Regions from separate parts of the Kitasatospora sp. CM 4170 genome, predicted to be linked through region 2. Evidence: riboswitches for the same ligand, from Rfam matches in the RefSeq annotation. Region 2 holds a riboswitch; each other region holds the start of a gene.
What was found. Region 2 has a riboswitch for S-adenosylmethionine ahead of RMN57_RS12010 (aminotransferase class V-fold PLP-dependent enzyme). Riboswitches for the same ligand answer to the same signal wherever they lie in the genome.
Positions count from the first base shown of each region.

Region 1: it holds a riboswitch for S-adenosylmethionine, as region 2 does, so the genes downstream of both, RMN57_RS32660 (IclR family transcriptional regulator) here and RMN57_RS12010 (aminotransferase class V-fold PLP-dependent enzyme) in region 2, are expected to answer to the same signal.
Region 3: it holds a riboswitch for S-adenosylmethionine, as region 2 does, so the genes downstream of both, thrC (threonine synthase) here and RMN57_RS12010 (aminotransferase class V-fold PLP-dependent enzyme) in region 2, are expected to answer to the same signal.

Region 1 is NZ_CP134877.1:7,771,708-7,773,962, reverse strand. It holds gene RMN57_RS32660 (IclR family transcriptional regulator) at 99-812, opposite strand; SAM riboswitch class I at 1,008-1,150, opposite strand; gene RMN57_RS32655 (GDSL-type esterase/lipase family protein) at 1,265-2,255, opposite strand, start outside.
Region 2 is NZ_CP134877.1:2,956,784-2,959,038, reverse strand. It holds gene trpD (anthranilate phosphoribosyltransferase) at 1-642, shown strand, start outside; SAM riboswitch class IV at 750-867, shown strand; gene RMN57_RS12010 (aminotransferase class V-fold PLP-dependent enzyme) at 916-2,255, shown strand, end outside.
Region 3 is NZ_CP134877.1:5,177,416-5,179,670, reverse strand. It holds gene thrC (threonine synthase) at 1-977, opposite strand, end outside; SAM riboswitch class I at 995-1,129, opposite strand; gene RMN57_RS22155 (glucosyl-3-phosphoglycerate synthase) at 1,308-2,255, shown strand, end outside.

The DNA.
Region 1 (2,255 bases), 4.8 Mb from region 2:
CATCACCCGGGCCTCCCCCTCTACGGGCTCCGCCGCGCAACGGCGGAGCCCGTCCGACCGCCGGCGGCGAACCGCTTCACGAAGAGGACGCGAACCGATCAGGACTGGCGCAGGGCTTCGGTGAGGCGGGCGGCCGCCTCGACGACGGCCTGGGAGAGGTGGGCGCCGGGGTGGCGGGTGAGCCGCTCGATCGGGCCGGAGACCGAGACCGCGGCCACGACCCGGTTCGACGGGCCGCGGACCGGCGCGGAGACGGAGGCGACCCCGAGCTCGCGTTCACCGATGGACTGGGCCCAGCCGCGCCGCCGTACGCCGCTGAGGGCGGTGGCGGTGAAGCGGGCGCCCTGCAGGCCGCGGTGGAGCCGCTCGGGCTCCTCCCAGGCGAGCAGGATCTGGGCGGCGGAGCCGACCTTCATGGGGAGGGTGACGCCAACGGGAACGGTGTCACGCAGACCGGAAAGGCGCTCGACGGCGGCCACGCAGATCCGGATCTCGCCCTGTCGGCGGTAGAGCTGGGCGCTCTCGCCGGTGACGTCGCGCAGGTGGGTGAGGACCGGGCCGGCGGCCGCCAGCAGGCGGTCCTCACCGGCGGCCGCCGAGAGCTCTGTGAGCCGGGGGCCGAGCATGAACCGGCCCTGCAAGTCCCGTGTGACCAGTCGGTGCTGTTCGAGTGCGACGGCGAGCCGGTGGGCGGTGGGGCGCGCCAGGCCGGTGGCGTTGACGAGTCCGGCCAGGGTGGCGGGACCGGCCTCCAGGGTGCCGAGGATCGAGGTGACCTTGTCGAGCACGCCGACGCCGCTCGTGTTCTCCATGGATGGGTACTCCGTCTCAGATCCCGCGAGCAGCAGGGCTTCGCTCGCGGACGCTCCCCGCGGGGAGCGGGGGGGTGGTCAGCGAGTGCAGGCCGGAGAAGTCGGCCGATTGCCTGCGCCGGGCACGAGACGGGTACGCGGAAGGACCGGGGCGGGAAGCGCCCGGGCGAAGGACAGCACAGAGAGCACCGTGTCTCCTCATCTTTCCCGCGCCACATTGGCGACAGGCCGGAGTTGGCACTGGTCCCGGACGGCGCGGCGCGTACTTCGGACGCCGAGTCGACCGGGGAGTTGCCGGGGCTTCGTAGGGCCGGTCCCTCCACCCCTCTGGATGATTCGCCAAGCACCATACAAGATTCCCCGGGCAACCCGCCAAAGGGCCTGTCGCCGCTCACCGGTGATGGCCGCCCCTCCCGGGTGGGGCCGGGAGGGGCGGCCCGTCGCGGGGCGGGCTACCGAGCGGTGAGGTACATGCCGGTGGAGTCGCGGCCAGCGGTGTTGCGGCAGGACCAGTTGCCGCCGCCCTTGGCGTCCAGCAGGGTCAGGCAGCGCCCGAGGGCCTGCTGGCCGTAGTAGTTGGGGTGGAAGGACTCCTCGATGGTGCCCTGGACCGTGGTGCCGAAGTCGAGGAAGCGGGCCCACTCGCTCCCGGTCGCGGTGGGCGGGCTGCTGGGGGTGGCCAGACGGGTGGCGGTGGAGCAGACCTCACGTCCCTGGAGCATGTCCCGGAGGTCGAGGAACTGCACGCCCTTGGCCGCGGCGACGCGCGCGAGCCGGTCGGAGATCTGCGGGACGAGGCGGTCCCGGGCCCAGTCGGCGTCCTGGTTCCAGAACGGGCAGCCGCCGGTGCTGGTCCGGCTCCAGCCGCTCTCCGGGTAGCGGTTCTCGGAGCTGCGCGGAATCGGGGACGGGTACGACTGGAGGACGATCCGGTAGCTGTCGGGGGCCTGGCCCGCCTGGGTCATGACGGCGCGGATCTCGTCGATGGACTTGGCGACGCCGGCCATGGCCTCGTCCATCCGGGAGTCGACGGCCTCCTGCTGGTCGTCGTGGCAGTAGGAGTTCCAGATCTCGTAGTCCTGGACGCAGGAGATGATGACGTCGGCGAAGCCGAGGTCGTTGCCGCCGATCGAGAGGGAGACGAGCTTGACGTTGTAGTTGCGGGCGACCTGGGCGAGCTGGTCGGCCTGCGGGGCCTCGCCCTTGTAGGACTGCCCGCCGCCGGCGGCGCGGGGGATGTTGGCGGAGGTGGCGCCCGAGCAGGCCAGGTTGATCTGGTACTGCGCGGTGGTGGGGGCACTGCGGATCTCGGCGACGTCCGAGCGGTCGCAGCCGTTGCCGGCGCTGGCCCCGTAGACCCGGGACGGGTCGTACGAGCTGCCGGTCCAGGCCCGGTCGGTTCCGGCGCGGCTAGTGGAGGTGCTGAGGCTGTTGCCCTTCCAG
Region 2 (2,255 bases):
ATCGGCCTCGACCTGTCCGCCCGGCGGGTGGCCGAGGTGGCCGAGGAGGTCGGCCTCACCTTCTGCTCCGCGGCGCGCTTCCACCCCTCGATGCGGCACGCCGCGACCGCCCGGCGCGACCTCGGCGTCCCGACCGCGTTCAACATCCTCGGCCCGCTGACCAACCCGGCGCGGGTGACCGCGCACGCGGTCGGCTGCTTCGACACCCGGCTGGCCGGGCTGATCGCCGGCGTGCTGGCCGGGCGCGGCGCCCGCGCGCTGGTCTTCCGCGGCGACGACGGCCTGGACGAGCTGACCATCACCACCACCTCGCGGGTCTGGGTCGTCCGCGACGGCGAGGTCACCGAGACCACCTTCGACCCGCGGACGGTCGGCATCGAGCCGGTCGGCATCGAGGCGCTGCGCGGCGGCGACCCGGCGTACAACGCGGACGTGGCCCGCCGGCTGCTGGCGGGCGAGCACGGGCCGGTGCGGGACGCCGTCCTGCTGAACACGGCCTCGGCCCTGGTGGCGCTGGACCTCACCGGTGCGCCGCTCGCCGAGCAGCTCGCGGAGGGCATGGCGCGGGCCGCCCGGGCCATCGACTCCGGTGCCGCGCAGGATCTGCTGAAGCGCTGGGCGGAGGCCACCAGCAAGGCGTGAGAAGGCAGTTGGGGCCCGCGGGGAGGCGTTCCCGCGGGCCCCTCGTGCTGTCCGGATGGCGGACCGCTGTTTGACCACCCGGCGGGCGCGACCTAGAGTCTTGGCCAGGTCATGAGTGACAGCGCGAAGCCCCAGCTTGCTGTCCGGCAACCCTCCGTCCGTGGCGGGGTGCCCTGGGTGAGGACCGGGCTCCGTGGCGATCCGCCCGCGGGGCAAGCGCGGACGCCGGGCGACATGCACCCCGGGGTCCTCACCCCGTGAAGGAGTGCACCCGTGTCCCTGCTCCCCACCGCAGTCCGTGCCCCGCTCGCCGTCCTCGGCCGCGACGTGCAGGTCCCGCTCGCCGACGGTGAGAAGGTCGAGTACGCCGCGCTCGACTACGCCGCCAGCTCCCCGGCGCTGCAGCGGGTCTGGGACGACGTCGCCGCCTACGCCCCCTACTACGGCAGCGTGCACCGCGGCGCCGGCTACCTCTCCCAGCTCTCCACCGACCTGTTCGAGCAGAGCCGCCGCACCGTCGCGGAGTTCCTGGACCTGCGCGAGGGCGACCAGGTGGTCTTCACCCGGGCCACCACCGACTCGCTCAACCTGCTGGCCGGCGCCGTTCCGGCGGGCACCCGGGTCTTCGCCTTCGAGACCGAGCACCACGCCTCGCTGCTGCCCTGGGCCCACGCCGGTCTGGCCGTCACCTACCTGCGCGCCCCGCGCTCGCGGGCCGAGGCGGTCGCCGCCCTGGACACCGCGCTGGCCGCGGCGCCCGAGGGCCCCAAGCTGCTCTGCGTCACCGGTGCCTCCAACGTCACCGGCGAGCTCTGGCCGGTCGCCGAGCTGACCCGGACCGCCCACCGGCACGGCGCCCGGGTGGTGCTGGACGCCGCCCAGCTCGCCCCGCACCACCGGGTCTCGGTCCGGGAGCTGGGCGTCGACTGGATCGCCTTCTCCGGCCACAAGATCTACGCGCCGTTCGGTGCCGGGGTGCTGGCCGGGCGTGCCGACTGGCTGGACGCGGCCGAGCCCTACCTGGCCGGCGGCGGCGCGACCCGGACGGTCGCCCGGGAGGCCGACGGCTCGGTCGCCGTGGAGTGGAACACCGGCCCGGCCCGGCACGAGGCCGGCTCGCCGAACGTGATCGGCGCCTACGCCATCGCCTCGGCCTGCCGGGCGCTCACCGAGGCCGGCTGGGACGCGCTGGAGGCCCGCGAGCAACAGCTGGCCGCCCGGCTCACGGCGGGCCTGGCGGAGATCCCGCAGGTGAAGGTGCTGAACCTGTTCGGCGCCGACTCCGCGCGGGTGGGCGTCCTCTCCTTCGTCGTCGAGGGCTGGAACAGCTCGCACTTCTCGGCCGCGCTCTCCGCCGAGTACGGCATCGGGGTGCGCGACGGCCTCTTCTGTGCGCACCCGCTGGTGCGCACGCTGCTCGGCGACGAGGACGTGGCGCCGTCCGAGTGCGGGGCCCCCGAGCCGTCGCTGCCGGGTGAGCGGAGCCTGAACGCGATCCGGGTCAGCTTCGGTGCCGGCACCCCGGACGAGCACGTCGAGCGGTTCCTGACCGCCGTCCGCGAGCTGGTCACGGACGGCGCGGCGTGGACCTACCGCAACGAGGGCGGCCGCTG
Region 3 (2,255 bases), 2.2 Mb from region 2:
GGGCCGTCGGCCGGGTTGCCGATCGCCAGCGACTTGGCGATGGTGTCCGGCTTGACCGGGCGGATCACGTCGTGGCCGGCCTTGAACGCCGCCGACACCGGCGAGCAGCCCTCGGCCTGGGCGCCGAAGATCTTGTACGGCCGGTCCTCGACCAGGCCGAGCTTCACCAGCTCCCGCAGCCCCTTGTCGATCTTCGTCAGCTGGGAGCCCGAGGCGATCGGGATGACGATCTGCTCCGGCAGGCGCCAGCCCAGCTGCTCGCAGATCTCGTACGCCAGCGTCTTGGAGCCCTCGCCGTAGTACGGGCGCAGGTTGACGTTGACGAAGCCCCAGCCCTCGCCGGCCGGGTCGCCGATCAGCTCCGAGCAGAAGCGGTTCACGTCGTCGTAGTTGCCCTCGATGCCGACCAGCTCGCCGCCGTAGACACCGGCCATGACGACCTTGCCCTGCTCCAGGTCGTGCGGGATGAACACGCAGGACTTGAAGCCGGCCCGGGCGGCCGCGGCGCCCACCGCGCCGGCCAGGTTGCCGGTCGAGGAGCAGGAGAGCGTGGTGAAGCCGAACGCCCGCGCCGCCTCGATCGCGCAGGCGACCACGCGGTCCTTGAAGGAGTGGGTCGGGTTGCCGGAGTCGTCCTTGATGTGCAGCTGCGCGGTGAAGCCGAGCTCGCGGCCCAGGTTGTCCGCCTTGACCAGCGGGGTCCAGCCCGGGTTCAGGTTCGGCTTGGTGGCGACGTCGGCCGGCACCGGCAGCAGCGGGGCGTAGCGCCAGATCGACGCCGGGCCGGACTCGATCCGCTTGCGCAGCGCCTCGGCGCCCTCGCTCCCGAAGTCGTACGCGATCTCCAGCGGCCCGAAGCACTCCAGGCAGGCGAAGCTGGGGCCGAGCGGGAAGCGGGTGCCGCACTCGCGACAGGACAGCGCGGCGGCGGGGCCGAGATCAACGGTGCTGACGGGTGCGGCTGTGTCGATAGCCATGGTGGCGGAGGCCTCTCTCCTCATCTTCCCCGCGGCGCGGTCGCGCCACAGGCCGGAATTGGCACCTGTCCCGCCGGGGCCTGTGACGACAGCCGCGCGAGAAGGTTGCCGGGACGTCAACGGGCCGTTCCCTCAGTCCCTCTGGATGAGCTCTGTGAAGTTGTCGGTCGTGCTCAGCGGCGACCCCGGCGTGCGAAGGTCCGACCGCTGTACGAAGACTGTATCCGAAGGCGTGAAGCTTGAACGGGACCGTCCGCCACGCGAGATGGCCCGTTCCACCCGCCCCTTCCACCCCGATCAGCTCCACCCGATCCCGCCGAGGAGAGACCCGTGCCCGCCGACCCGACACCCGAGCTCGTCCCGCAGGCGGCGTCCTGGCTGCGCCGCCGCTCGTGGAGCGCGGCCGACCGTCCGGTGCGCACCCTGCTGGAGGCCAAGCGGGCCGCCGGCCGCGCGGGCAGCGTCAGCGTCGTCCTGCCCGCACTCGACGAGGAGGCCACGGTCGGCGACATCGTCCGGACGGTCCGCCGGGAGCTGATGGAGCGCCTGCCGCTGGTCGACGAGCTCGTCGTGGTCGACTCCGGCTCCGCCGACGGCACCGCCGCCGTGGCCGCCGCGGCCGGCGCCCGGGTGGTCCACCGGGACGAGATCCTCCCCCGGCTGCCCGCCGCCCCCGGCAAGGGCGAGGTGCTCTGGCGCTCGCTGCTGGTCACCCGCGGCGAGATCGTCTGCTTCATCGACGCCGACCTGCGCGAGTTCGACCCGGCCTTCGTCTCCGGCATCGTCGGGCCGCTGCTCACCGACCCCGGCATCCAGCTGGTCAAGGCCATGTACGACCGGCCGCTCGAAGTGACGCCGAGCGACTCCGCCGCGGGCGACGCCGCGGTGGTCCCGTCCGGCGGCGGCCGGGTCACCGAACTGGTCGCCCGCCCCCTGCTGAACCTGCACTGGCCGGAACTCGCCGGTTTCGTCCAGCCGCTCGGCGGCGAGTACGCGGCCCGCCGCTCACTGCTCGAACGGCTGCCCTTCCCCACCGGCTACGGCGTCGAGCTCGGGCTGCTGGTCGACGCACTGGAGACCGCCGGTCTGGACGCCCTGGCCCAGGTGGACGTCGGCGTGCGCCACCACCGCCACCAGGACGGCCAGGCGCTCGGCCGGATGGCCGCCACCATCTACCGCACCGCACTCGAACGGCTCGACCGGACGCACCGGCTCAAGGCCTCCGCCGATCTGGTGCACCCGCTGCTCACCCAGTTCACCCGCGATCCGGAGACCAGG